2 regions of the Leucobacter sp. CX87 genome follow, and region 1 is predicted to be linked to the other one. Evidence: predicted binding sites of a transcription regulator. Region 1 holds the regulator's gene; the other holds the start of a gene.
What was found. Region 1 encodes HrcA, which represses chaperone genes, less so after heat shock. Its sites were predicted from a motif close to TTNGCACTCGNNNNNNNCGAGTGCNAA; they were not measured.
Positions count from the first base shown of each region.

Region 1 (14,764 bases):
AGCAGCACCATCAGTGCCTCGTGGAGTTGCTCCGCGGAGATCGCGCCGGCTTCGTTCGCCAGGTGAATCGCGCCGCTGGCGTCGGACAGGAGTTCCACTGTGATGCCCAGCGGCTCTGCGGCTGCCGCCGTGGCGAGCTCGCAATTGTTCGACATGTAGCCAACCAGGGTGATGGTGTCGATATCGTGCTGACGCAGCCACGCTTCGAAGTCGGTGTCGGCAAAGACGCTCGAGTAGTGCTTCACGACGTGCTTCCAGTCATCGGTGCGTCGTGACGCGACTTCCGGATGCAGCTTCCAGCCCTCAGACCCGACGGCGAACACCGGTGCTCCGACCGGATACTCGTGCTGTACCGAGACGATCGGGATGCCCTGTTGCTCGGCGAAGTCGATCGCCCGCGTGATGTGCGCCAACGAGTCGAGCCGGTTCGGGTAGTAAATTTCGAGCGGGCCTTTGGGGGTGAAGTACTCGTTCTGCACGTCGACGAGGACGAGCGCGCGGCGAGGTGTCGGCATTGTGGGCTCCTCATGAAACGGTGATTGACGGGTCAGTGAACACCATCTCAGAAGCACGCGAACTACAGTGAGAGGCGTAAAAGCATCCTTTCGATGAAATTAGGCCAAGGTGAAGATCGCGGTATTTGCATTCGACGGCGTCACGATGTTTCATCTGGCGGCCCCGTTGCTGGTGTTCGGCGAAGCCTCGGCGGTGGGTCCTGCTCCTGAATGGACGACGCACGTGTTCTCTGAGGGGGGTGGGCCGGTGCGAAGCGCTGAGGGCTACGTCATCGGGGACGTGTCGGGCAGCGAGGTTGCCGCGGACGCGGAGATATTGGTGTTTCCCTCGTGGCCGGAGTCCCTCCCAGAACCTTCCGAAGAACTCCGGCGCCTGATCCTGAACGCGCACGACCGCGGGGTCACGATTGTCGGTCTGTGCCTGGGCGCGTTCCCGCTGGCGCACGTGGGACTCCTCGACGGGCGCACCGCCGTGACGCACTGGGAAGCGCTCGAGGTGATGAACGCAATGATTCCCGCGGTGCAATTTGACGCGGCGGCTCTCTACATCGATCACGGCGACGTCATCACATCGGCGGGTACCGCTGCCGCGCTCGACGCCTGTCTCCACATCACGCGGACCCGCCTGGGGGCCGCTGCGGCCGCGGCTGTGGCGCGCTCAATCGTGATCGCCCCGCATCGCGAAGGCGACCAGGCGCAGTATGTTGCCCGCCCCTTGCTCACTCCGCGGCAGGACGAGCCGTTCAGTAGGACGATCCAGTGGGCGCTCGCGCATCTCGACCAGGATCTCAGCGTGGCGACGCTGGCGGCACATGCGTCAATGAGTACTCGAAACTTCACGCGCAAGTTTCGCGAGTTCCACGGGGTCACTCCGGCGCGCTGGGTGCTGGGGCGCCGGTTGGATGACGCCAGGCAACTGCTCGAGACGACGAGCTGGAGCATTGCGCGCATCGCGGAGGCCTGCGGATTTGGCAGTGCGGTGACCTTTCGCCAGAACTTTGTCGCTGCCTACTCCACTACCCCAACGTCATACCGCACTCGATTTGGTCAGTAGCGGGCTCGCCTAGAGCGGCTGAGGGGGAGGCTCCAGCAATCGGATGAACCGGGGGAGCCGGCTCTCCCGAGACCGTATTGTTCGCGACCTGCTGCACGTTCTCCGTTCACAAGGGCAGGATCCTGCCGGTTCTCCACTTTCTGGGCCCAGCGCGGATGTTCGGTGCAATCGCGGCCTAGCGTGGCGTCATGTTGCCACAACGTGCGCTGCCGGAGCCGTGGGACGAGTCCGACAGTCTGGATGCCGACGGCGGCGAGACGGTCGATCGGTGGGAAGACCAGCGCGCGGAACGGAGCGTGCGGGCAGTCCGTGGCGCGGAGCCGAGCCTGGAGCCGAGCCTCGGATCGGATACGTTTATGCGCTTGTCTCCAGGTGCACGCTGGACCACACGGGATCGCTCTCGCCGCGCTGATGCTTGGGAGCCGCCACGGACGCTTCGGCAGCGCATCGAGCGCGCAGTCAGCGTGCCCTACCTGGCCGGGGCGGTCGTGTTCGTCGTCGCCATTTCGGTGGCGCTCGGCCTGGTCTGGTTTCAGCCGCACAGCCCGCCGGGTGGCGCAGCCGCGGGCGCTGAGATCGCCGCACTCGCTGAGCCGGATGGCCAGAAAGGCGAAGGGTCGGGAACGCAAGTCGGAGCTGCCGCTGGCGAAGACTCTGCGAGCGCGGACTCGGCAGAGGGTTCGAGTACGGCTGCGCGCACCGTCTTCGTGCATGTCGTCGGGGCCGTCGCGGCACCAGGGGTGGTCGAGCTTCCGGCCAATTCGCGAGTGCGCGACGCGGTGGCTGGCGCCGGCGGGGCCACGGGTGACGCGGTGCTGGCGGGGGTGAATCTGGCACGCCCGGTTGTCGACGGGGAGCAGATCCTCGTACCGGACGCGGCGGCGATTGCCGCGGGTGTGGCGGCCGGTGCCGCCGGAAACGCGGTCCCACCCGGGCCCGCAACTCCGGGAATGAGTCCCAATGGGGCGGCGCCCGTGGACCTCAATACCGCGGACCTGGGGGCGCTCGAAAGCCTCCCACGTGTAGGCCCGGCGCTCGCCCAGCGCATTCTCGACTGGCGCGCCACAAATGGTGACTTCTCGAGCGTGGACCAGCTGCTTGAGGTGCCCGGCATCGGCGCGAAGACGCTTGAGGGTTTTCGCGACCGGGTGCGTGTGTCATGAGGCTCCTCCGCGAGATCTCGCCAGAGCTGCGTCGTCCCACGCCTCCGGGACGGGGCCGGCTGCTCGCGCCGGCACTGTGCGCCTGGGCCGCGGCGGCAACGATGCTGCCAAACCCCGGACTCGCGCGCTGGTGCGCCGCACTGGCGCTCTGCGTCGGGCTGATCTTGGGGGGTGTCTGGGCGATCTCTGAGGTGCGGGACCGTGTGGGTCGGGGAGGAGAGCCGGATTCTGGCGCGGGGGCGCCTGGTTCGGGTGTCCCAGGGTCGATGCGCGCGCTACTCGGGCTCGCGCCGCTCTGGGGGCTCGTGGCCATCACCGTTGCCGCCCTCCTACTCGTGAGCACGCGCACCGTGGTGATGGAAAACGCCCGTGCGTCGAGTCCGCTCGTCGCGGACGCCGCCGCGCACCGCACTGTGACGCTGCTGGTAACCCTGACGGCGTTTCCTCGAGTCTCCGAGGGCTTTGGCGGGGAACGGGGCTGGGTGGCGGCGCGTACCGGGGACCCGGCCGTGCCGGTCCTGCTGTGGCTCGAGGAGCGGGCGCCGCCGGGCTGGGCCCCGGGCACCCAGGTGTCGGTGCGCGGGGCGCCGCGAGCACTTGCCCCGGCCGACTCGGCGGCCTTCGGGATCGCGGTGCGCTCGGCGGCGACTGGAAGCACCGGGGCATCCGGGACGGCCGCGGCCTCCCTCCGCGCGGGACTGCTGGATACGGCTCGAGGGGTGCGGGGTGCCGAGCTCGTGCCGGGTCTCGCCGTGGGCGACACGAGTCTGGTCTCAGAGGATCTCGACGTGGCGATGCGGGAGAGCTCGCTCGCGCACCTCACCGCCGTCTCGGGTGCGAACTGCGCGCTCGTGACCGGGGCGATGGCGGCCATCGCCGCGCGGCTCGGAGCGGGGCGCCGACTCCGCGTCGTGATCTCGGGGCTCGGGCTGGCGGCGTTCGTCGCTGTCGTCGGCCCTGACCCGAGCGTGCTTCGCGCCGGGGTGATGGCGGTCGTCGTGCTCGTCTCGCGCTTCGGTGGGCGGCCCGAGGCCGGTTTCTCGGCGCTCGGGGTCGCGATCCTGGCCCTGCTGGTAGTTGATCCGTGGCAGGCGCTTCAGGCTGGATTTGCGCTGTCGGTGGCGGCGACCGCCGGGATCCTGCTGCTGGCCGCACCCCTCACGCGCGCGGCACGCGCGCTGTGGCTACCGAAGCCACTGGCCATAGCGTTGGCGGTCGCGTCTGCCGCACAGTTCGCCTGCGGCCCGTTCCTGTTGTTGCTGCAGCCGGGTCTACCGGCGATCGGGGTGGCGGCGAACGTGGTGGCGGGGCCCGCCGCGCCACTCGGGACCGCACTGGGGCTCGTTGCCGCTCTCGTCGCTCCGTTCTGTCCGCCGCTCGCGGTGGCCCTCGTCTGGCTCGCCGCGTGGCCCGCCCGCTGGATCTCGGCGGTCGCCGAGACCGCCGGTGACCTGCCGCTCGCGCGCTGGGTCTGGCCAGAAGGCTGGGGAGGGGCGGTCCTGCTTGCCATCGCCCAGGCGGCCGCAGTGCTCGCCTGGCTGGTCTGGACAGGCCGGTTGGGCCTTCCGGGGGTCGTCCCGCAGGGGCCGCGACGGCCGTGGCAGCGCGAGCCGCAGAAGCCCCGCGCGGTTCGGGTCGTAGCGACAGTTCTCCTTTCTGCCGCGTCGGCGTTGGTGGTCTCGACGACCCTCGTCACGCCGCTCGCGCAGCGGGCCGGCGTGCCCCGCGATTGGGCAGTCGTCATGTGCGACGTGGGGCAAGGCGACGCCATCCTGCTGCGCGACCCCGCCGAGCCTGACCGCGTGATGCTGGTCGACACGGGTGACGACGCGGCTTTGCTCTCGACCTGCCTCGATCGATTCGGGGTGACCAGGATCTCGCTGCTCGTGCTCACGCACGACGACCAGGATCACGTCGGCGCGCTCGACGAGGTGATCGGGCGCATCGACGGGGCCCTGATCGCGCCGCCGACCACCGGGAACGTGGATCGCGAGGTTGTGCGTCAGCTTGAAGCCGGGGGAGTGCCCTTCGTGCTCGGGGCCGCAGGGAACGCCGCTCCCGCGGGGCAGCCCCTGAGCTGGCGGGTCCTGGCCCCCGGGCCCAAGGCGCGGCCCGACAGTACAAACGAGGCGAGCCTGATCCTGCTGGCCGAGGCGCACGGCCTGAGCGTTCTCCTGTTGGGGGACTCAGGCCAAGAAGAGCAGGCGGCGCTGCTACGCGCGTACCCCGACCTGCGGGCGGACGTGGTGAAAGTGGGCCATCATGGATCCCGCGACCGCGAGCCCGGCCTCCCAGCGGGCGTGGACGCGCGCCTCGCCATCGTCTCAGTGGGGGCTGAGAATCGCTACGGGCACCCGAACCACGAGGTGGTCGCTGAGTTTGCTCGCGCCCGCGTCCCGCTGTTGCGCACCGACGAGCACGGCAGCATCGCAGTGACGGCGGACGGGGAGGGTGAGCCCGGCGTTTGGGTCGAGGTTGCGGAGCCTCGTGTCAGTGGTCGCCGCTAGGCTGGAGCCGTGGCAGCACCCGCAAAATCAGCAACCCGATCCGCGTCGTCGAAAATCCCGCAGCTTGTCTGGCAGGACGCTCGGCCGGCCCCGGTCGTGCTCATCAGCGGGCCCGAACAGTTCCTCGCGGACCGTGCGATTCGCGCGATCCGCGACGCCCTTCGCGCCGAGGACCCGGCACTTGAGGTGCACGACGTCGATGCCGCGGGCTACACCGCCGGCGAGCTCTTCACCCTCGCGAGCCCCTCACTGTTTGGCGAGCCGAGACTCATTCGGGTCAGCGGCGTCGAGAAGTGCAGCGACGCGCTCATCGAAGACGCGAAGAAGTACTTGGAAGCCCCCGCCGACGGCACCGTGCTGGTGCTGCGCCACGGCGGGGGCACCCGAGGCAAGGCGCTGCTCGATAAGGTCCGCGCCGGCTCGGGCGGCGGCGTCGAGGTCGTCTGCGCCGAGGTCAAGAAAGACGCCGATCGCTTTGCGTTCGCGCAGCAGGAATTCCGCAGGCAGGGCGCCACCATCACACCCGCCGCTCTGCGCATGCTCGTCGCGGCTTACTCAGGCGACATCGGCGAACTCGCGGGTGCGTGCGAGCAGCTCATTTCGGACGTCGGGAACCAGATCGGCGAGCGCGAGGTTGAGCGGGCTACGCAGGGCCGGGTCGAGGCGGGAGCGTTCGCCGTCGCGGACACCGCGATCGCCGGCCGCGCCGCCGAGGCGCTCATTCTGTTGCGGCAGTCCCGCGCGGCCGGGGTCGATGCCATTCCGATGCTCGCCGCCCTGAACATGAAGATCCGCGGCATGGCCCGCGTGTACGGCGCCCGCGGGGGCAATCTCGCCAAGGAACTCGGCATGGCCCCCTGGCAGGTCGAGCGCGCCATGAAGGACGCCCGCGGGTGGCGCGAGGAAGACCTCGCCCACTGCATCGTGCAGGGAGCCGAGACCGAGTGGCTCCTCAAGGGCGGCACCCGCGATCCCGAGTACGCGCTCGAGCGCTATGTTTTGCTGGTCGCCCGGCGGGGTCGCTCGCTGGCGCACTAGCTCCTGAGGTCGACGACGCGCCCTGTGCTGCCGCCTGCGCCTGGACGGAGCGCTGCCTCGCGGCCGCGCTGCATACTTGGCCTGATCGGTGTCGCGTAGCGCGCGACCTCCCGACGTGTGAAAACATACAAGCACAACACCGTGTGCGAGAGGACTCAACATGGCCGGCAGTTTCTTTGCCTTTCTCGATGACATAGCGGTGCTCGCTCGCGCCGCGGCGGCGTCCATGGACGACATCGCTGCGGCGGCAGGAAAAGCGACCGTGAAGTCCGCCGGCGTCGTCATCGACGACGCGGCCGTGACCCCGCAGTATGTGCAGGGAATTCGCCCGGCACGGGAGCTGCCGGTGATTTGGCGAATCGCCAAGGGCTCGCTGGTGAACAAGGCGATTATTGTCGTCGCGGCGATGTTGCTGAGTATTTGGGCGCCTTGGGTGTTCCCGTGGCTGTTGCTCGTCGGCGGCAGCTACCTTGCGTATGAGGGAGCCCACAAGGTCTGGCACTGGGTGCAGAGCCGACGCGGACAGACGCACGAGACCACCGCCGCGGAAGTGGCCGGACGCACCGAGGCGGACGAAAAGGGCATCGTGGCGAGCGCGGTGCGTACCGATTTCGTGCTCTCGACGGAGATTATGCTCATCTCCCTCTCAAGTATTGCTTCCGACTCGTGGCAGATTCGCCTGGCGACCCTCGTCGTGGTGGCGCTGCTCATGACGGTGATGGTCTATGGCGCGGTCGCATTGCTCGTCAAGATGGACGATGTGGGGCTCTGGCTCGGCTCGAAGCGGACGGCGGCGGCGCGATCATTCGGGCGAGGGCTGGTGCACGCGATGCCGGTGGTGTTCACGGCGCTCAGCGCGGTGGGGGCTGCCGCGATGCTCTGGGTGGGCGGTCATATCCTGTTCGTGAACCTGGCAGAGGTGGGCGTCACCGCGCCCTACGCGCTGCTACACACGCTGACGGATCCGCTGAAGGATTTCCCCTTCATCGCATGGTGCGTCGACACGCTGTGTTCGGCGCTGCTCGGCCTGCTCTGGGGCCTCGTGCTCGTGGGTGCGGCGTCGCTGTTCGCGCGCGCACGCCGCGGTGCTGCGCCGACGCATCCCGCGAACCTCTCCGGCACCGAGGCGAGCGCCGACGCGAGCGCCGACGAGAGCACCGACGCGAGGTAGTTTCGCGTGGCGGTGCGCCCGCTGCGGGGAGCGGCGCACCGCCCAGCCAACGACGAAGGGGCCCCGCCGCAGCGGAGCCCCTTCGGGTAAAGCGTGTGGTGCTCGCTAGAGAGCGGCAACCTGGCTCGCGAGGGCCGACTTGCGGTTCGCAGCGTTGTTGAGGTGGATGACACCCTTGCTCACGGCCTTGTCGAGCTTGCGCGTTGCAACCTTCAGCGTCGCCTCGGCGGTCGCCTTGTCGCCCTCGGCGATGGCGCGACGGGTTGCGCGGATCGCGGTGCGAAGTTCGCTCTTGACGGCGCGGTTGCGCTCCGTTGCCTTCGCGTTGGTCTTGATGCGCTTGATCTGCGACTTGATATTTGCCACGTTGGGTAAAATCCTTTGAGTAATAAAGAAGTGAAAACGGGTTGATCCGCTTGGTGAAGAGGGCACCGTACGGGATGTGTGGTTCAAGCCCACACGCAAGTCCAAGAAGTCAGCCTACCAGGATCCGGCCGGGAGCGCACCTCTCCCGGTTTGCGCGTCGCCGGACGACGAAGGCCTGCTCGATCCCGCGACCCGCCCGCGCCGAGAAAACTCGCCGAAGCGGGATTTCTCCGTCGGCGTGGGATAATGGCCCACAATGTCTCCTCGCAGTGTGAACCCCCAGATCCCGGCCGCGACCGCGCCCGAGTCGATCCGCAATTTCTGCATAATTGCGCACATCGACCACGGAAAGTCGACCCTTGCCGACCGTATGCTCCAGATCACGGGATCCGTCCCCGATCGCGAGATGCGCGCCCAGTACCTCGACCGCATGGACATCGAGCGTGAGCGTGGCATCACCATCAAGTCTCAGGCGGTGCGCATGGGCTGGGACGTCGGAAGTAAGAGCTACGCGCTCAACATGATCGACACCCCGGGTCACGTGGACTTCAGCTACGAGGTCTCGCGCTCGCTCGCCGCGTGCGAGGGCGCGATCCTGTTGGTCGACGCTGCGCAGGGCATTGAGGCCCAGACGCTCGCAAACCTCTATCTCGCGATGGAGAACGACCTCGAGATCATTCCGGTGCTGAACAAGATTGACCTGCCGGCGGCCGACCCCGAGAAGTACGCGAAGGAAATCTGCGACCTCATCGGCGGCAACCCCGACGACATCCTGCGAGTGTCGGGCAAGACCGGTATGGGCGTGGAAGAGCTGCTCGACCTGGTCGTGCAGAAGGTCCCGGCCCCGGTCGGCGACGAGAGCGCGCCGTCGCGCGCCATGATTTTTGACTCGGTGTACGACTCGTACCGCGGTGTCATCACGTACGTCCGCGTCATCGACGGTCGCATCTCGCCCCGCGAGAAGGTCCAGATGATGTCGACGGGCGCGACCCACGAGGTGCTCGAGATCGGCGTCTCCTCGCCCGAACCGACGCCCTCGAAGGGGCTCTCGGTCGGCGAGGTTGGCTACCTCATCACCGGCGTGAAGGACGTCCGCCAGTCCAAGGTCGGCGACACGATCACCTCGCACCGCAACCCCGCCACCGAGGCGCTCGACGGATACACCGACCCGAAGCCAATGGTCTTCTCGGGCCTGTACCCGATCGACGGCTCGGACTACCCGGTGCTGCGCGAGGCGCTCGACAAGCTCAAGCTCTCGGACGCGTCGCTGCAGTACGAGCCCGAGACCTCGGTCGCGCTCGGCTTCGGCTTCCGCTGTGGCTTCCTCGGCCTCCTGCACCTCGAGATCGTCACGGAGCGTCTGCGCCGCGAGTTCGATCTCGACCTGATTGCCACGGCCCCCTCGGTCGTCTACCAGGTCACCCGTGAGGACAACGCCGAGATTACGGTGACGAACCCCTCGGAGTACCCCGACGGCAAGATCAAGAGCGTGCGGGAGCCGGTCGTGCGCGTCGCGGTCCTGGCCCCCAAGGACTACGTCGGCACGATCATGGAGCTCTGCCAGAGCCGCCGCGGCACCCTGATGGGCATGGAGTACCTTGGCGAGCGCGTCGAGCTGCGCTACTCAATGCCGCTCGCGGAAATCGTCTTCGACTTTTTCGACCACCTGAAGAGTCGCACGCAGGGCTACGCGAGCCTCGACTACGAGCCCATGGGTGAGCAGGAGGCGGACCTCGTCAAGGTCGACATCCTGCTGCAGGGCGAAGCGGTTGACGCGTTTAGCGCGATCGTGCACCGCGACAGCGCCTACGCTTACGGAACCCTCATGGCTGAGCGCCTGCGCAAGCTCATCCCGCGTCAGCAGTTCGAAGTGCCCATCCAGGCCGCGATCGGCGCCCGCATCATCGCCCGTGAGACGATCCGCGCGATCCGCAAGGACGTGCTCGCCAAGTGCTACGGCGGCGACATCAGCCGCAAGCGCAAGCTGCTCGAGAAGCAGAAGGAGGGCAAGAAGCGCATGAAGATGGTTGGCCGCGTCGAGGTCCCTCAGGAAGCGTTCATTGCCGCCCTCTCGGGCGACACGGAGGGCAAGGAGGTCAAAAATTGACCCAGCGACGAGCCAGTCACATTGAGGTCCCCGCGACGTACGCGTCCGTGGGAGCCTCGAACGCCCCAGACCTCATGCGGTTCCCGCCCGAGGGCACGACGCCGTTTGAGGACTCCGTCCGCCTGGGCAGCGGCCAGGACCGCTTCACCATCGCCTCGAGCGCGCTCATGACCTGGGGCGCCGCGCGTGGCGCCGGCCTCGTGGTCGAGGAGGTCGTGGTCGGCGACGGCGGCGCCTACTCCGGGATCGAGTTCGACGCCCAGGGCACCCCGGTCACCCCGGGCAGCGCCGAGCAGAACTTCGGCCCGGATGGCGAGCCCTACATCACCGCCGGCACCACCGCCCGCCTGGGCGGGGGCGGCCAGGAGGCTCGCAAGATTCGCGTGGTCTACGTCGTGAACGAACCGCGCAGGATCGGCCTGGCGGTCGGTTCCATGGACGATTCCGGCGCGATCGGCGAGTCCCTCTACTGCGTCGAGTTCCGCGAGGACGACTCGGTCTGGGCGACCGTGCGGGGGTTCCTCGTCGCGCCCGAATCTGGCCTCTTGGGCATCAAGGGTCGTACGCAGCTCAAGAAGGCGATGGAGTCCGCGCGCGATCAGCTGCGTGCGCTGCTGCCGGCAGCCGCCGCGAGCGCCGAGGCAGACGCGACTCCTGAGGCTGCCGGGCAGACGACGGCGATCGAGGACGCGCCATCCGAGCCCGCAGTAAACGATGACGGCGACGACTCCGGCACGCTCGACGCTGTGAACTGATGCCGAGCGTCCTGCCCGACGGTATCCCGGCTCCGGAAGATGGCTCGCTGCCCGCGAGCGTGCTGGCCGGCGCCCGCGAGCGCGCCTTCGGCGTCTACGTGCACGTGCCCTATTGCCGCGTCCGCTGCGGCTACTGCGACTTCAACACTTACACTGCGAGCGAGCTGCGCGGCACGACCCAAGAGAGCTACGCCGACGAGGTGCAGCGCGAGCTCGCCCTCGGTGCCGAGGTCCTCCGCCGCGCGGGCCTGCCCGAGCGCGCCGCCTCCACCGTCTTTTTCGGCGGCGGCACCCCGACGCTGCTGCCCGCGTCCGACCTGGGCAAAATGCTCGGCAGGATCCGGGCCGAGTGGGGCATTGCCGATGGCGCGGAGGTCACGACCGAGGCGAATCCCGACTCGGTCGACGCCGCGTACCTCGTCGAGCTCAAGGAAGCGGGCTTCACCCGCGTGAGCTTCGGCATGCAGTCGGCGGTGCCGAGCGTGCTCGCGACCCTCGACCGCACGCACTCGCCCGAGCGGCTTCCGCTCGTGACCAGGTGGGCGCGCGAGGCCGGCCTCCAGGTGAGCGTCGATCTGATCTACGGCACCCCCGGGGAGACGATCGAGGACTGGGAGCGCTCGCTCGACGCGGCGATCGCGCTCGAGCCCGATCACCTGTCGGCGTACGCGCTGATCGTCGAGGCCGGCACGAAGCTCGCGGCGCGCATTAAGCGCGGCGAGGTGGCTGCCCCGGACGACGACTTGCACGCCGAGATGTACGAGCTGGCTGACGCGCGCCTCGGCGCCGCGGGCTTCAGCTGGTACGAGGTGTCGAACTGGGCGAAGGGCCCCGAATTCCGTTCGCGGCACAACCTGTCGTACTGGACGGGTGAGGACTGGTGGGGCGCGGGCCCCGGCGCGCACTCCCACGTGGGTGGGGTTCGGTGGTGGAACGTCAAGCACCCGGCGGCCTACGCCGAGCGGATGGCCCGCGGTGTCTCGCCGGCGCACGCCCGCGAGCTGCTCGATGACGAGGCGCGGCGCACCGAGCGCGTGCTGCTCGAGTCTCGCATCAGCGACGGGCTGCCCGTGAGCGCCCTCGATGCGGCCGGGCGCCAGGCAGTTGCCGGGCTCATTGCCGATGAACTCGTGGATCCCGCGGCCGCGTTTGCCGGTCGAGTGGTACCGACGCTGCGTGGGCGCTTGTTGGCGGATATCGTCGTGCATCGCCTCCTCGGTGCTTAGTGGGTGCGCTTCAGCTTTTCTGGGGAGCTCTGCGCTAGGCTTTTAGCACTCCGGCAACGAGAGTGCCAGTAATCGAAGGGGGGGGGCGAATGGTCTCGGAACGCAGCTTGGCTGTGCTGCACGCCATCGTGGGCGACTACGTCGTCTCGCACGAGCCCGTTGGTTCGAAGGCATTGGTCGATCGGTACCAGTTCGGCGTCTCGGCGGCGACCATTCGCAACGATATGGCCCTACTCGAGGAGGAGGAGCTGATCGCGGCTCCGCACACCTCGTCCGGTCGGGTGCCCACCGACAAGGGGTACCGGCTCTACGTCGACACGCTGCGCGACCTGCGGCCGCTGAGCCAGGCGCAGCGGACCGCGATTGAGCGCTTTCTTGATGATTCGAGCGACCTTGACGACGCCCTCGCCCGCACGGTTCGCCTGCTCGCGCAGCTCACCAATCAGGTTGCAGTGGTGCAGTACCCGTCGCTCAAGCGCGCGGTCGTGCGGCATATCGAGCTTGTGGCGGTCGCCGAGGATCGGGTGTTGTGCGTCCTCATCACGGGGACCGGCGTCGTCGAGCAGCAGATTGCTCGCCTCCCGGGCGCGCAGGTCACCGAGGCCTGGGTGCACGGCGTGCGCGACCGGATCACCCCGGCCCTGATCGGGCTGGACATCGAGCAGGCGGCCGGCGCCGCGGCGCGGTTGCTCGCCAGCTGCGACGACTGGGCGAGGCCAGAGGAGGCCGAGCTCGTCGGCACGGTGCTCGGGGTGCTGATCGGCCAGCTGCAGTCCAACCGCACCGACCGCATCGCGCTCTCGGGGACAGCGAACCTCACGAAGCCGGGGGAGAGCTTTGGCGGGCTTCCGGCGGTCCTCGAGGCGATTGAGGAGCAGGTGACCCTGCTGCGCCTCTTCGGGGAACTCACGAGCGACGGTCGCGAAGTCACCGCTTCGATCGGCCGCGAAAACCTGCAGTACGGACTGCCCGACACCGCGGTGATCGCGTCCAGCTACGAGTCGTCCAGCGACTCGGTGTCGCGTATCGGGGTGCTTGGCCCCATGCGCATGGATTACGCCGGCAACATGACCGCGGTGCGCGCTGTCGCCCGCTACCTGAACCGGATGCTGGGGAGCGGCACCTAGGGCCTTGCCCCGAGATTCCCCTCTGCATCGTTGAATTGACCGAAACACACACCTGAAGGAGTCGCCAGCAGTGGTCGACCATTATGAGACCTTGGGCGTCGAGCGCGACGCCAGCATCGAGCAGATCAAGAAGGCGTACCGCAAGCTCGCCCGCGAGCTGCACCCCGACGTGAACCCGAGCCCCGAGGCATCCGAGCGGTTCAAGGCGGTCACTCACGCCTACGATGTGCTCAGTGACCCGCAGGAGCGCCAGCAGTACGACATGGGCGGGCAGGGCGGAAACGCCGGAGGCTTCGGCGATATCTTCGAGACCTTCTTCGGGGGCGGCTTCGGCGGGCAGCAGGGCCCGCGCTCGCGCACCGAACGCGGGCAGGACGCGCTCATTCGCGTCGATGTCACCCTCGAGGACGTCATGTTCGGGGTGCAGCGCGAGCTGTCGGTCGACACCGCGGCGCTGTGTGGCACCTGCAACGGCAGCTGCTGCCAGCCGGGCACCTCGCCCACCACCTGCGACGTCTGCCACGGCTCCGGTTCGGTCCAGCGCCAGGTCCGTTCGCTGTTCGGCAACGTCGTCACGAACCACCCCTGCGGATCGTGCCGCGGGCATGGCACGATCATCGAGCACCCCTGCGTGGAGTGCGGCGGGCAGGGCCGCGTGCGCGAGCGCCGCACCATCACCGTCGACATCCCCTCGGGCATCGAGACGGGCACCCGCATGCAGATGCGCGGCGGCGGCGAGGTCGGCCCCGCGGGTGGCCCGAACGGCGACCTGTTCATCGAGTTCCGCGTGGCCCACCACGACGTGTTCAGCCGGGAGGGCGATGACTTGCTCTGCACCCTCGAGGTGCAGATGACCGACGCGATCCTCGGCGCCACCGCGACGGTGCCGGGTCTCGACGGCGACATCTCGCTCGAGATCGCCCCGGGTTCGCAGTCGGGCGACATCATGACGGTCCGCGCCCGCGGTGTGCAGAAGCTCCGCAGCACCGCGCGCGGCGACCTCAAGGTGGCCATCCAGGTAATCACCCCGACGAAGCTGAGCTCCCGCGAGCGGGACCTCGTGCACCAGCTTGCCGCGCTCCGCAAGGAGGACGGGCCCAAGCTCGGCGAGTTCCAGCAGGGACTCTTCGGCAAGATCCGCGACCGCTTCTTCCGCTAGGCCGGAGCTCGAGATGGCGAACCTGTACTTCACCGACACGGCAAGCGCTTCGGACTTTGCCCCCGGCGGTCTCCTTGAGGTCACCGGGGAAGAAGCGCGCCACGCGGTCGCCGTGAGTCGGCTGCGTGTCGGCGAGCAGATCCTGATCGGTGACGGCGCGGGCGTGATCGCGAGCGGTGTCGTCGAGACCGCCGAGAAGAAGCGTTTCACCGTGCGCGTGGCGTCCGTTCGGCGCGAAAAGCGCCCTGAGCGTCGCGTTGTGCTCGTCCAGGCCCTCGCGAAGGGGGACCGCGCCGAGCGGGCGGTCGAGCAGTCGACCGAGTTCGGTGTCGATGCCATTGCACCCTGGGAGTCCGCGTACACGATCTCGCGCTGGCGGGGCAAGGGCACAAACGGCGATGAGAACGTCGCGAAGGGCGTCGCCAAGTGGCAACGCATCGCGCGCGAGGCGTCCAAGCAGTCGCTGCGCGCGCACATTCCAGAGGTCACCCAGCCGCTGCTCATGGCTGAGTTGTGTGAACTCGCCGCGGGCGAGTCGAACGTCGTCGTCCTGCACCCACGAGGCGAGCGCACGCT
Region 1 covers NZ_JAFIRI010000001.1:93,105-107,868, forward strand. The annotation lists gene KOE53_RS00420 (isochorismatase family protein) at 1-515, opposite strand, end outside; gene KOE53_RS13750 (GlxA family transcriptional regulator) at 625-1,569, shown strand; gene KOE53_RS00430 (ComEA family DNA-binding protein) at 1,758-2,732, shown strand; gene KOE53_RS00435 (ComEC/Rec2 family competence protein) at 2,729-5,239, shown strand; gene holA (DNA polymerase III subunit delta) at 5,249-6,277, shown strand; gene KOE53_RS00445 (DUF808 domain-containing protein) at 6,438-7,448, shown strand; gene rpsT (30S ribosomal protein S20) at 7,554-7,814, opposite strand; gene lepA (translation elongation factor 4) at 8,071-9,921, shown strand; gene KOE53_RS00460 (DUF1990 family protein) at 9,918-10,676, shown strand; gene hemW (radical SAM family heme chaperone HemW) at 10,676-11,902, shown strand; gene hrcA (heat-inducible transcriptional repressor HrcA) at 11,992-13,029, shown strand; gene dnaJ (molecular chaperone DnaJ) at 13,100-14,188, shown strand; gene KOE53_RS00480 (16S rRNA (uracil(1498)-N(3))-methyltransferase) at 14,202-14,764, shown strand, end outside.

Region 2 (14,764 bases), on a different contig from region 1:
GCTGGTCGCGGTCGTGATCGCTTGCCTGCCCAGCCGGGATCCTGCCCGAACGTGACTCACAGCTCGCTGAGGCGGCCCTGCAGGTCGATCGGCGAGCGGTCCTTGCGCTCACGGTCGTCTGGGCGCATGCCGCCGACGTAGAGCCAGCCGAGGAGTACCTCGTTGGGGGCGAGCCGGTGAGCGCGAGCGACCTCGGCCGAGCGGGTCAGTAGCCCGGTGCGCCAGAGGACACCCCAGCCGGCTTCATCCAGCAGGAGGCTGAGGACGTGCGCGACGCCTGACGCCGTCGCCTCTTGCTCCCACAGCGGAACCTTGAGGCTCGGCACGGGGGAGCTCACGATCGCGATCAGGAGTGGCGCGCGCTCGGTCTTCGCGACTTGGCGCTCGATCGCGCGTTCATCGGTGCGCTCGGGGGCGGACTGGGCAGCCGCGAGGGCCTCGCCAACGCGTGCGCGGGCGTCTCCGCGCAGCTCGATCAGGCGCCACGGGCGCAGCTTCGAGTGATCGGCAACTCCCGCGGCGGCCTGCACGAGCTCGGCGAGCTCTGCGTGGGTGGGGGCGAGGTCGGTGACCTTGGACCGTGACCGCCGGCTGCGCACTGCGTCGAGTGCGGGGTGCTGTTCGGGAGCCATGGTGATCAGTCCTCGAAGTTGCCGGGCTCGAACGTGAGCGCGAGCGAGTTCATGCAGTACCGGTCGCCGGTCGGCGTGCCGAACCCGTCGGGGAAAACGTGCCCGAGGTGTGAGCCGCAGGTCGCGCAACGCACCTCGGTGCGGGTCATGCCGAGCGTGGTGTCGTCGAGGAGTTCGACCGCCTCGGGGCGGATGCTCTCGTAGAAGCTGGGCCATCCACAACCCGAGTCGAACTTGGTTCCGCTGATGAACAGCTCGCTCTTGCAGGCCCCGCAGCGGTAGATGCCATCGCGCTCCTCGTCCAGTAGCTCGCCGGTTCCGGCGCGCTCGGTCGCGGCGCGACGCAGGATCTGGAACTCGTCTGCGCCGAGCGTCTCGCGCCACTCGTCGTCGCTGCGTTGGACGGGGTACTGGCGGGATGCGTCTGTCATGAGCGTGCCTTTCGCTTCGCGTGCCGGTCGTCGCCGACGGGCCCAGTGTACGCCGGTCGTTCGAGAGTCCGAAGTGTCAAAACTCGCACGGCGAGGGACAGGATCGGGTGATATTTGGCCGTGGAGTTGACACGGCATCGTAAGGTCTGATGAAATTCATCTGACTAAGGTTCTCCTAACTCCGAGTAAGGGTGGCCTGTTCGACTCTCGGTGCCGGCGTTGGCGCCAACTCGCACGGGCGATTATTGCCACTGCGAGCCGCTTCGGGCAATGCCCGTACCTCTGAAGGGGTCCCCTCGACATGCCCGAATCCAATCGGACGCTGCTTGGTCGTGCGCGTGCTTCGCTCGCCGCGGCACTCGTTACCGGCCTCTTTGCCGGCTCGCTCGTGCTTGGCGGCAGCGCGGCCTACGCAGCCGATGAGGTCGCCGCTGCGCCCGTCGTGACAGAGGCCCCTGCCGCTGAGGCTCCGGTCGACAGTGCGGATCCTGCTGCGCCTGTTGCGCCTGAGACGCCCGAAGCACCTACCGATGCCGTCGAGCCCGAGGGTTCCGACGCCCCGGAAGCGCCCCTCGCGCCTGCCGCCCCCCAGACTGCTGCTGAGGCCGCCCCGGCTGCCACCGAGGCGGCCCCCGCGGTTGCTGCGGTCCCGACGGTTGAAATTGTGGGTTCGGTGACGGGGCTTGACGCCTCGGCCGAGACCGTGGTCACCGTGAAGGGCTCAGGGTTTGTGCCCTCGGCCCCCGGGACGACCGCGCTGTACCCGCCGCTCGCGGGAACGTTTGCCGGCACGTACGTCGTGTTCGGATCGTACGCACCGGTGTGGAAGCCGTCGGAGGGTGCTGCGTCGTCGACTCGAAAGTCGGTTCACCAGAAGTGGGCGGTGCCCGCGGAGAGTGTTCAAGCGATCGGTGGCGCGGCCGCTGGCGCGGTGACGTTGAACGCCGACGGAACGTTCGAGACGACGTTGACGCTGAAGCCCGACGAGGCGAAGGCTGTCGCCGGTGGCTCATGGGGCATTGTCACGTACCCGGCGGGTGGTGCGAAGTATGCGCCGTTCGAGACGTTTACCCCGGTGACGTTTGCGGCTCCGGCGCCGTCGGTTGAGGTTGTGGGTTCGGTCTCGGGTTTGGATCCTGCTGCTGCGACGGTTGTGACGGTGAAGGGTAAGAACTTCCTGCCGAATGCGCCCGCGACGAGCGGTGCGAACCGTCCTCCGTTGAACGGGCAGTTTGCTGGCACGTATGTTGTGTTTGGGTCGTATCTCCCGGCGTGGAAGCCGTCCGAGGGTGCCTTGTCGTCGGCTCGTTCTGCGGTGGATCAGAAGTGGGCCGTTCCGGCTGCGAGCTTTGACGCGATCGGTGGAGCGGCCGCGGGAGCGGTGTTGCTGAACGCGGATGGCACGTTTGAGACGACGTTGACGTTGAAGCCGAACGAGGCGAAGGCGTTGGCTGGCGGTTCGTGGGGCATTGTGACGTATCCGGGTGGTGGTGCGAAGTATGCGCCGTTCGAGACGTTTACCCCGGTGACGTTTGCGGCCGCTGGGCCGACGGTAACTGGTGTGGTCTCGGACGTCGTCGAGGGCGAATCGCTCACGATCGACGTGGACGGTTCTGGTTTCGAGGTCAACTCCGCCTATGTCGCAGTCATTGAGCGCAGCACTGAAGGATCACTCGACGCAAGCGGCGGATTCGTCGCGTTCGCTCTTCCCTTCCCGACGATCACCGACGGGGTGCTCGATATCTCGTTGGTCGCGGAGAAGGCGAAGCTCGACCGCACCAAGCAGTACGAGGTGCTCGTCTGGAAGCAGCACAGCGCCCCGACGGCCTCGAACATCTTTGCGCGCGCTGATATCGAAGTGAGCGACGCGAACTGGGACGCGATCTTCGGCAAGTTGGAAGGACCAGCGGTCACGGCGAGCGTCACGAAGGTCACAGACGGCACCTCGCTGACGGTCGGCGTCAACGGAACCGGCTTTGTCGAGTCCGTCGCGTACGCTGCGCTGATTGAGCGCGGCACTGAGGCAGCCCTTGGAGCAGACGGTGGGTATGCCGCCTTCGCAATGCCGTTCCCGACAATCACTGACGGCGTTCTGAAGACGTCGATGGTCGCCGAGAAGGCGAAGCTTGATCGCACCAAGCAGTACGAGGTGCTCGTCTGGAAGCAGCACACGCAGCCGACGGGCGACAACATTCTCGCTCGGGGCAATGTCGCGATCAGCGCAGAGCAGTGGGACCAGGTGTTCGGGAAGAACCCCGACCCCAAGCCGCCAGTGACGCCGACGGTTCCGACTGTTCCGACCGGACCGTCGCAGCCGGGGTCGTTGACCTGGGGGATCTCCTCCACGTTTGGTGCCTACGTGACGGGTGATATTGCAAAGGGTTCGATCACGACCTTGGGTGCCGGTGGCGGCGCGGGCGGCTACGTCTTCCCGCAGTCGTCGAGCAGCTCCTGGGACCGCTCGAGCCAAACTGGATCGGTGCAGTATTCGGGCTCTGTCAGCTACTCGGGGCACCACGGCCTGCTCAGCCTGTCAGTTGCAAACCCCATGATCCGTGTCACGGGGCCGACGACCGGACAGTTGTTCGCCAACGGCCAGCTCTTCGCGAACCTCAACCTCGGCGCGGCGAACCGGACCGTTGCTGCCGACGGCTCCGTGACCTGGAAGGGCGTGCCGGTCAGCCCGGCGGGAGCGGGCGCAAGCTTCTTCTCCTTCGGCAACTACGCCATGGCGATGGACGGCCTGAGCTTTACGGTCGGTGCCGTCAACACCGGGATTAGCGGCGGCACCACGGTGGTGTCTCCCGCTGCGCTCAAGACGAACCGTCAGCCGGCCGCCACGGCGCCTGCCACCAGCGGGATCCGCGTCCTGACACCAGCCGATGAACTGGTTGCGGGCGGCGCGATCGAGTTTGAGGCAAGCGGCTTTGAGCCGGGCGAGCGCGGCATCCTGGTCGTGCTTTACTCCGACCCGATCCTGCTCGATCGCAACGCCGGAGCCGACGCCAACGGTGTCGTGCGCTGGATCGGCACCCTGCCGAAGGACCTGACGGGCACGCACACGCTGACCCTGCAGGGAAGCACCGACGCTGGCGCGACGATCACGATCGCGAAGGAGCTCACCAAGGAAGCCAAGGAGTCAGGGCTTTCGTCAGACTCCGAAGCACAGGACGGTGCGGTCGCGGCAGTTGCCCTCTCGGACCTGCCCATCGCCGGCTCGTCGGCTCTCTGGTGGGCCGCGGCAGCCGCCCTGGTGCTCGTCGCGAGCTCCCTCGTGGGAGTCGTTATTGCGCGCCGCCGATCGGCGGAGGCGCTCAGCCAGAGCGGCCCCGGGACTGCCAATTAGGCTGGTACGGTCCAAACCCTGAGGTGCGGGGACGGAAGGTGGCGAACTCGCCGCCTCCGCCCCGCGCCGGGGACGGCCACTGGGCCAACCGCGGAGGCCAAACTCGCTCCCGCACGATTCATCTCTTCTGACCGGCGAACAAAGGATGCAACCCTCGTGAATGCACGCCCACTCACCCGCAAGCTGACCGCAGTGCTCAGTGGGGCCTTTGCCGCCATCGGCGTCGTTGCCGCCTGCGCAATTGCGCCCGCCGCCGTCGCCGCACCCCTGGTGGCCTCGCCCGCCGCAGGACCGTTGGCCGCTGAGATGGGCGTGGGTTGCACGGTGAGCGATGCATCCCTGGAGTGGGGCATCATCGAGCGCTGGCGCGCCTACATCACCGGCACTATCGCGAACGGTGACTGGACGTTGAAGGACGGAGTCGAGTACGAGACCCCGGCGTTCCGCTGGGCAGCAGGATCCGGCGCGATCGAAGCCGACGGAAGCGGGTCGATCGGATTCACCGGTGGCGTCCTCTTCGCCGGCCACGAGGGGCTGCTGCAGTTGGACGTGGCGAACCCGACACTTGAGCTTGTCTCGCCGACCGAGGCGTACTTGCTGCTTGACCTCGCCTCGACCAAGCAGACGGGTGAGCCCGACGTGACGCTGCCGCAGGTGCGTGCCGTCAAGCTTGACCTGGCCGGAAGGATTGTCGTCAATGGCGTGACGCTCGAGATCGTCGACGCCCCGGGTCGCTTCACTGCGGAGGGGGCATCGGCGTTTGGCGGCTTCTACGCGGCGGGCGAAGAAGTTGACCCGCTGAGCCTGACGGCGCAGGCCGATGGCTGCGCGCTGGAAGCTGGTGCCGCGGACAAAGCTGCGGACGAGACCCCCAGCGAGGACGCGGAACCCGCGACCGGTGTGATCACCGAAGAGCGGCCGGGAGTCCCGTGGCTGCCGATCGGCATCGGTGCGGTTGCGTTGCTGGTCATCGCCGGTGCCACGCTCGCGCTCGTGCGCAGTGGGCGAAAGCCGGCTGCTGCCGACGCTGTGGAATCGACGCCCGACGAGGCCCGGGGCGAGACGCCAACCGACCCGAACGCCTAACCACTCACGCCTGACGGCGGCGGGGGCGAGTACTCGCGTCCGCCGCCGTTCTGCGTCTCGCGGGTTCGGCGGGATCCTGCGGGTGCTAGCGGGCATGATGCAGCCCATTCGCGATGGCGTGAGTTATGAGGTCCTGGATCAGCGGCCACTCGTGAATGAGCTGGCGGTAGCTGATGCGGATCACGGTGTATCCGCGCAGGCGGAGAAGGGCGTCATGGGCGTTGTCTGAGTCGCGCTGCGCCCCGACATGGTGGCCGCCATCGACCTGGAGGACAAGCCGTTCCCCGAGCAGCAGGTCCACCCGGTGCCCGAACAGCCAGACCTGCATTCTGAAGGGAACGCCCGTCCAGCCCAGTCTCTGACGGAGGTACGTCTCGAGGCCAGAATCTGCCAGCGGCGTCGCATCTCTCAGCACGCGTCGTGCGCGGGCCGGCAGCGGCAATTGATTCAGCGCGTGAAGGTCGGTCAGCTTCTTGTTCAGTGCGGAGTCCCGGATGGCGACTGCCTCTTCGTGCGGCACGCATGTGGTGACCAGCACGAGGGTGTTGATGAGCGAGTCCTCAAGGCGGTCGGGGTGGCGTGGCTCGAGCGGCCTGTGGCGGTGGACGACAACATGAGGATCACGAATGGGTGGGCCGTTTGGCAGGGAAGCGACGTGGGGCCGATCGTTGTCGAGTACCCAGAGCCCGAGCCTTTTCGCGCGGGAAATGCAACTGACTGTGACGTTGTGTCGTGCGGCCAGAAGGAGGAGGGGATCAGAGTGGGGTAGGGCAACCCAGCCTCTCGCTACCCGGAGGACAAGCGAGCGCGAGACTGCTTGTGCGATCTCATAGCGCGTACAGCCCAGTCTGAGCAGAGTCGCTGTGCGAACGACACCGCCGAGCTTTCGCACCTCAGATGGAACGGACATTTGTCCAGTGTTCCTGGGTGGGACAACCAGCAACGGTGTTCGGGCGAAATTGTGGAGAATTGCTTGAAGACGTCGGGTGTGAACGGGCAATAACACTTTCACTCAATAGTAGAAAAGCCGAGAATCCCCACGAGAACGCCGAATTTCTACTATTGAAGGCGGATCTACTACTGAGCGAAAATTAGGGTGCCCAGGGTGCCCAGGGTGCCCAGGGTGCCCAGGGTGCCCAGGGTGCCCAGGGTGCCCAGGGGACCTCGGGCCACCCCGCACAGGGCCACCCGGCGCAGCTCACCCGCCACAGCGACGAACTACCTCAGCGGCAGCACAATCCCGCGGCCAGTCACCGGGTGCGGGATCACCTCGACGGGGGAGTCGTACACGGCCGAAACGGTCGAAGCGGTGAGCACCTCGGCGGGTGAGCCCAGCGCCGCGATCGAGCCCTGGCGCAGCAGCGCGATGCGGTCTGCGTAGGCCCCCGCAAGGTTCAGGTCGTGCAACACCACGATGACGGCGTCACCCTCGCTGGCACGCGAGCGGGCGAGTGAAAGCACAGCCTCCTGGTGCTTGAGGTCGAGCGCCGCAGTCGGCTCATCGAGCAGCAGCACTCCGGTGCGACCGGCAATCACGCGCGCGAACGCGGCGCGCGCCCGCTCGCCGCCCGAGAGCGACGGGACGCGGCGGTTGCCCAGGTGCGCGATGTCGGCGGCCCCGATGGCGTCAGAGATCGCCGAGTTGTCCTCTTCTTCCCGCGCAGTGCGTCGCCACGGCGCTCGGCCCATCTCGACAACCTGGTGCACCGTGAAGGGGAACAAGACCTGGTTGTCCTGCAGCAGCACGCTGCGCCGGCGCGCGAGATCGAGGAGCGACCACGAGTCGAGCGTCTGCCCCGCGAAGTCCACATCGCCCGCGTCGGGGACGAGGTCGCCCGAGAGCACATTGAGTAGCGTCGACTTGCCGGCGCCGTTGGGGCCGAGCAGGGCGAGCACTTCGCCGGCCTGCACGGACAGCGAGACCGAGTCGAGCAGGCGCCGCCCGCCGCGCGACACCGTGATGCCCCGCATCTCGAACGCTGCCGTCCCAACAGGGACCGGCGTGGGAAGGGTGAGGTGTCGAGCCATTAGCCCCAGCCTCCGCTCCGCTTGCGGGTGCGCCGCAGCAACCAGAAGAAGAAGGGCCCGCCGACGAGGGCGGTGAGCATGCCGATCGGCAGATCTGCCATGGGCACCATCGTGCGTGCGGCGAGGTCTGCGAGCGACAGCAGTAGCGCGCCGCCTAGGGCGCTCGCCGTGACGAGCGGGAGGTGTGCGGGGCCGAGAATCATGCGCATGAGGTGCGGCACCACGAGGCCGACGAAGGCGATGATGCCGGCGAACGCCACCGCAGCGCCGACGAGCAGCGAGACGAGCACGATCACGCCGATCCTGAGTGCCTCGACATTGACGCCGAGGTGGCGCGCGTTGCGCTCGCCGAGCGACAGCAGGTCGAGCTTGCGGGCGACGAGGTAAGACACGATGAGGCCGATCGCGACGACGGGGGCGACGACGAAGACCTGCTCCCAACGGCTGCCCGCGAGGCTGCCGAGCTGCCAGAACACGATCTGCTCACGCGACTGGGTGTCGCCGAGGAAGGTCAGCAGCGCGATGCCAGCACCCGCGATCGCGTTGATCGCGATACCGGTGAGAATGAGGGTGACGACCTCGGTGCGGCCATCGGCGCGGCTCATGAAGTACACGAGCAGCGTGGCGATGAGGCCGGCCCCGAAGGCGAAAACGGCAACCGTCCAGTCACCGAATATCGTGAGCCCGAAAACGATGCAGATGCCCGCGCCGACGGCTGCACCGGACGAGACGCCGATGACGCCGGGCTCGGCGAGCGGGTTGCCGAACACGGCCTGCATGAGCAGACCCGACACGGAGAGGGCGGCGCCCACGAGCACGGCCAGCGCGACGCGGGGGAAGCGGATCGCCCACAGCGTCTGATCGCCCGCGGGGTGCTCGGGCAGTGGCAGCCAGGTGATGCCGAGGCGGTGCAGGATCGAGCCGAGGACCTGATCCGGCGGGATCGCCAGTTGGCCCGTGCCGGCCGACACCAGAACGACCACGAGCAGCGAGACACTCAGCGCGGTAAACAGCGCAAACACCGTGGCGGTGTGCCGCGAACGCGCGGTGACGGCGGTGCTCTTCATGACGCGGCGGGTGCTGCCTTCCTGGCGAATAAATGGGCGTGCAGGCCCTCTGTACTCTAAGCGCACGCCAGCTGTGTGAGCCCCGAGAATCCCGGGGCCACCACACCATCTTAGGCTAGGCTAACTTCTCGAGTCACTTTGGCTCGTCGCATGGCGTCCACGGCGGTCGCCGGATCGCGTAGTGCGGTCTGGGAGCACCCCGGATCCTGCAGCGATCGGCGACCAATCGAAAGCCGCCTCGCCTCTATGTCGTATCGTCGCCTCGCCCGCTCCGCCGCGCTCGTTCTCGTGCTTGCCATGGGGGCTGGCCTGACGGCGTGCCAAACCGGGCCGACGCAGGCGACGGGCGGCACCGCGACCGAGATCGATTTGCCCCCGCTGTCAACGCTCACCCCGCTCGAGGATCCCCGGGCGTATCAGGGCCCGACGACCGCGGTGATTGGCGGACCGACGCTGCAGCCGATCGCCGACAACCCTGAGGCCGATCTTCCTGCGACGGTCGTCTCTCGCGACCGCGGCGGCGACCGCGAGATTGAGGTCACCGACACTTCCCGCGTGATCGCGTTGTCCATGACGGGCACGCTCGCGGACCTTGTGCACGCATACGGCTTGGGGGACCGTCTTGTGGGGCGCGATACCTCGACAAATACCGAGGGCACCGCAGATCTTCCCGTGGTCACCAAGGCTGGGCACACTATCGATGCCGAGAGCGTCATCTCGCTCTCGCCCACGCTGATCATCACCGACGGATCGATCGGCCCGATCGACGTGCTCCTGCAGTTGCGCGATGCCGGCATCCCCGTCGTGGTCGTGACCAAATCCGACGACTTCGAGAGCACCTACCAGTCCGCACGCGAGGTCGCGGCCGCCCTCGGCATCCCCGCGCTGGGCGAACAGCTCGTCACCGAGATTCAAGATGCGATCGCGGCGAAGATGCTCGAGATCGCACCGCTCGTTCCCGGGAGCGTTGAGGACAAGCCGCGCGTCGCGTTCCTCTACATTCGTGGCACTGCTGGGATCTACTACCTCTTCGGCGAGGGCAGCGGCATCGATTCGATCATCGACGCGGTGGGCGCGATCGACGTGGCGAAGGAGATCGGCTGGTCGGGAATGAAGCCCATGACCGACGAGGCGCTCATCGCAATCGACCCCGACGTGGTCGTGGTGATGACCGAGGGGCTTGAGAGTGCGGGTGGCGTCGACGGCCTGCTCGAGGGCGTGCCGAGCGTCGCGCTGACGACCGCCGGCAAGAATCGCCGGATCATTGACGTGGACGACACCGCGCTCTTCGCGGGGGGCACGCGTATCCCCGACGTGCTCGACGGGCTGGCCCGCGCGCTCTACGCTCCCGATTCGCTGCCAAGGAAGCAGAGTTCTGCCGAGTAAGGTGGAAACGGTCCCGGGCAAGCGCCCGAGCGGCAAGGCAATCATCCGGAGGTACGCGCGTGGCGCAGAAGCAGAGCGCTGAATCCAGCGGTGAGGCCCGTGCGTCAGGCACGCGCGCCCCGCAGGATCGCTACGACCTGGTCGAGCGCAGCCACCGTGTCGGGGTGCACCGTTCGCCCGAGCGGGCGGGGTCGTTCTGGCTGCGCGCGCTCATGGTGCTGCTCACTGCCGCGGTGCTCGCCACCCTGGGTATTGTCTTCATCGTGATCGGGCCAGGCAACGTGCAGTTGCCCGGCGCGGTCGAGGAGACCAAGAAGCCGGCGCCCGTGCAGGTGGTCGGCGAGATCGACCCCGCCGCGACGATCGCGATCCTGAATGGCAGCCCCGCGGATGGACTCGAAGACAACGTCGATCAGGCGATCCGGACCGGCGCGCTGGGTGACGTGATTTTTGCCGGAGTCGCCGATCAGCGGGACGTGACGATCTCTGCGATCTTCTACGTTGATCCGAAGGACGAGGCATTCGCCAAGGGCCTCGGCGAGCAGCTCGGTGGCGCTTCGTACTACCTGCAGCCGGACTACGCGAGCTACGGCGCGCGGCTCATCGTGTTGCTGGGCAGCGACTACCGCGGCCCCGGCGCCGTCGAGATGCCAAGCGATACGCCCGCCGCGCCGGCGGAAGAGACGCCTGCCGAAGAGCAGCCCGCCGAGTAGGCGGCGCCGGACCTCCTCCTTGCGCTTGCACTCTCAGGGTGCGAGTGCCAAGATTGTGGTTAGCACTCCGATCTCTCGAGTGCTAATTCCACTCGTAACATCCTGGAGGATCGAGAACACTTATGGCTAAGATCATTGCCTTTGATGAAGAGGCCCGCCGCGGCCTTGAGCGCGGTCTCAACATTCTCGCCGACGCCGTGAAGGTGACCCTTGGTCCCCGCGGTCGCAACGTCGTGCTCGAGAAGAAGTGGGGCGCCCCCACGATCACCAACGATGGTGTCTCCATCGCCAAGGAGATCGAGCTGGACGACCCGTTCGAGAAGATCGGTGCCGAGCTCGTCAAGGAGGTCGCCAAGAAGACTGACGACGTCGCAGGCGACGGCACCACCACCGCGACCGTGCTCGCACAGGCGCTGGTCCGTGAGGGCCTCCGCAACGTGTCCGCCGGCAGCGACCCCATCGCGATCAAGAAGGGCATCGAGAAGGCCGTTGCCGCTGTAACGGCGCAGCTCCTCGAGAACGCTCAGGACATCGAGACCACCGACCAGATCGCGGCAACCGCGTCGATCTCGGCCGCTGACGAGCAGATCGGCAAGCTCATCGCCGAGGCGATCGACAAGGTCGGCAAGGAAGGCGTCGTCACCGTCGAGGAGTCGAACACGTTCGGCACCGAGCTCGAGCTCACCGAGGGCATGCGCTTCGACAAGGGCTACCTGTCGGCGTACTTCGTCACCGACGCAGACCGCCAGGAAGTTGTCTTCGAGGATCCGTACATCCTCGTCGTCAACAGCAAGGTCTCGAGCATCAAGGATCTCCTCCCGGTCGTTGACCAGGTCATCCAGTCGGGCAAGCAGCTCCTCATCATTGCCGAGGACGTCGAGGGCGAAGCGCTCGCGACCCTCGTGCTCAACAAGATCCGTGGCATCTTCAAGTCGGTTGCCGTCAAGGCTCCCGGCTTCGGCGATCGCCGCAAGGCCATGCTGCAGGACATCGCGATCCTCACGGGCGGACAGGTCATCTCGGAAGAGGTCGGCCTGAAGCTCGAGAACGCGACCCTCGACATGCTCGGTCGTGCCCGCAAGGTCATCATCACCAAGGACGAGACCACCATCGTCCAGGGTGCAGGCGAGGAAGACGCGATCGCAGGTCGCGTCGCGCAGATCCGCCGTGAGATCGAGAACACGGACAGCGATTACGATCGCGAGAAGCTCCAGGAGCGCCTCGCGAAGCTTGCTGGCGGCGTTGCAGTCATCAAGGCTGGCGCGGCTACCGAGGTCGAGCTCAAGGAGCGCAAGCACCGCATTGAGGACGCAGTCCGCAACGCAAAGGCTGCTGTCGAAGAGGGTGTCCTGCCCGGCGGCGGCGTCGCGCTGATCCAGGCCGGCAAGGCTGTCTTCGCTGGACTGAACCTCACCGGTGATGAGGCCGTTGGCGCTCGCATCGTCGAGGTCGCCATCGAGGCGCCCCTGCGTCAGATCGCGATGAACGCGGGCCTCGAGCCCGGCGTTGTCGTGAACAAGGTGTCGGAGCTCCCCAACGGTCACGGCCTCAACGCCGCGACGGGCGAGTACGGTGACCTGATCGCTCAGGGCATCCTCGACCCCGCCAAGGTGACCCGCTCGGCGCTGCAGAACGCAGCCTCGATCGCCGGCCTCTTCCTCACCACCGAGGTCGTTGTCGCTGAGAAGCCGGAGCCCGCAGCTGCAGGCGGCGGCGACCCCACGGGTGGCATGGACTTCTAGTCCAGCCTGCGCATAAGCGGGGTAGTGGCCTTCGGGCCGCTGCCCCGCTTTTCGTATGCCGGGGCTATGCGCCGGTGGACGAGATCCAGAACTGACGCTCCGCTCTGGCGCAATCATCGCTAGGATTTTTCTATGACGGGTCGTGGATTTGAACGCCTCGCGGGGGTGGGGGTGCTCCTGGTCGCAGGCGGCGCCGCTGCGCTGCTCTTCTTCACGCTCGCGATCGACGAGCCGTTGCCGATTTCAGAGCCTGCGACCCGAGCAATCTTTGGGATTTGGCAGATCTTCTACAGCACGACCGCGCCCGACCCGCAGGTCGTGATCTCAGCCATCGCGCTCGCGCTATTTTTCGCGGCGAGCATCGCGCTCCTCGAACGCAGCGTGGCCGTTCGCTCGCGGCGCTCGAGCAACCCGGTCAGCACACCGCTCGCCCCAAAGGTCATCATGGAGCAGACCCGCGGCGTCTTCTCCGGCCCGATTACGGTGACCGTGCTGATGCCGGCGCACAACGAGGAGGCGATCATCGCTGCGGCGCTGAGCGCGGTGCTCGCACAGGAGGAGCTGCCTGCGCGCATCATTGTGGTCGCCGACAACTGCACCGACAACACCGCTGGTGTCGCCCGAGCCCACGGCGCGGAGGTGTTCGCGACGGTCGGCAACCGGGAGAAGAAGGCGGGCGCACTGAACCAGGCGCTGCAGACGCTGCTGCCGGGCATGGGCCCCAACGACCTGGTAATGGTCGTCGACGCCGATACTGTGCTGGACCCGGGCTTCCTCACTGCCGCGACGCAGCGCTTCACGAGCGACCGCGCGCTCATGGCGGTCGGGGGATTGTTCGTCGGGGAGGAGGGGCACGGCCTCATCGGGCAGTTCCAGCGCAACGAGTACCTGCGGTATCGGCGCGAGATCGCTCGACGCCGAGGCCGTGTCTTCGTGTTGACGGGGACGGCGTCCGTCTTTCGGGCCACGGCAATGCGCACTGTGGCGGGCGAGCGGGGTAAAGGTCTTCCCGGCAGGCCCGGCGACGTCTACGACACCATGGCGCTCACGGAGGACAACGAGCTCACGCTCGCGATCAAGTCGCTCGGCGGGCTGATGATCTCGCCCGAGAAGTGCCAGGTCGTGACGGAGCTCATGCCGACCTGGCGCGAACTCTGGGTGCAGCGCCTGCGGTGGCAGCGTGGAGCGCTCGAGAACCTGGGCAGCTACCGACTCACCCCGCACACGTTCCGGTATTGGGCCCAACAGCTCGGAATCGGATACAGCGTGATCGCGCTTAGCTCCTTCTTCCTTCTCCTCATCGTCACGTTCCTCTCGCTCGACCACTGGATCTGGTTCCCGTTCTGGATCGGGGTCGGCTCGCTCTTCTTGCTCGAGCGCGTCGTGACGGTGTGGGCAGGGGGGCCACGGGCCCGGCTCCTCGCCCTGGCGCTCTTTCCCGAGCTCTTCTTCGATATGTTCCTAAACGTGGTGTACGTCACCGGAGTGCTCGAGATCAGCCTGGGGCGTAAGGCGGCCTGGGGGAACGGGGTCGCGTCCGAGAGTGAGGCGGAGGGCGCGGGGCCAGACAGGAACGCCGAGCGGGCCGCGGAGTCTGAGCGCGAGGGGAACGCATGATGATCGAGAGTTGGGCGACCGACGCTGTGCACGCCGGGATCCTGCTGCCCGAGTCGACACTGCAATCGGACTGGTTCGCCGTGCTCGCCGCGTTCGTTGCGATCAACACCGTGATGTACGCCGTGCTCGCGGTCGCCAAGATCCTACCCAAGTGGTACCTGTCGGACCTCTTCACGTCGCGGAACCGGCGGACCGAAACCCGCAGCATCTACCCCGAAAGCAACGACTAGGCCGGTGCCGGGCCCGAGCGTGGTCGCTACGCGAGTGGAAGCTCGACGCTGAAGGTCGCGCCGCCGCCGGGAGTTTCACGTGCAACGACCGTGCCGCCGTGCGCCGCGACGATCGACGACACGATGGCGAGCCCGAGGCCGGAGCCGCCCGTCTCGCGGTTGCGCGACGTGTCGGCACGCCAGAACCGCTCAAAAATGCGCTCGCGGATCTGCTCGGGGATGCCCTCGCCGTGGTCCACGATGTCGAATCGGGCCGTGCCGCGCTGCGGGGCGACCGACACCACGATGTCGATCGGGCTGCCCGCGGGCGTGTGCCGTAGTGCGTTCCCGATGAGGTTCGACATCACCTGGCGCACCTTGTGCTCGTCGCCCAGCACGATGGGGCGCCGCGGCTCGTACACGAGCGGCAGCGGGCCTGAATCGGAGATGACGCTCGACGCATCGGCCAGCTGGCTACCGTCGCCCGGGCCCTTCCGGCGCAGCCGA
Region 2 covers NZ_JAFIRI010000005.1:200,572-215,335, forward strand. The annotation lists gene KOE53_RS08055 (DMT family transporter) at 1-55, shown strand, start outside; gene KOE53_RS08060 (nitroreductase family protein) at 57-632, opposite strand; gene msrB (peptide-methionine (R)-S-oxide reductase MsrB) at 638-1,063, opposite strand; gene KOE53_RS08070 (HtaA domain-containing protein) at 1,365-4,409, shown strand; gene KOE53_RS08075 (HtaA domain-containing protein) at 4,566-5,495, shown strand; gene KOE53_RS13560 (endonuclease domain-containing protein) at 5,581-6,033, opposite strand; gene KOE53_RS08085 (heme ABC transporter ATP-binding protein) at 6,714-7,523, opposite strand; gene KOE53_RS08090 (FecCD family ABC transporter permease) at 7,523-8,590, opposite strand; gene KOE53_RS08095 (heme/hemin ABC transporter substrate-binding protein) at 8,741-9,976, shown strand; gene KOE53_RS08100 (LytR C-terminal domain-containing protein) at 10,036-10,689, shown strand; gene groL (chaperonin GroEL) at 10,812-12,431, shown strand; gene KOE53_RS08110 (glycosyltransferase family 2 protein) at 12,564-14,048, shown strand; gene KOE53_RS08115 (hypothetical protein) at 14,045-14,278, shown strand; gene KOE53_RS08120 (sensor histidine kinase) at 14,305-14,764, opposite strand, start outside.
Region 2: a site for HrcA is predicted at 10,749-10,775, ahead of groL (chaperonin GroEL). Genes of this name have one in related genera too.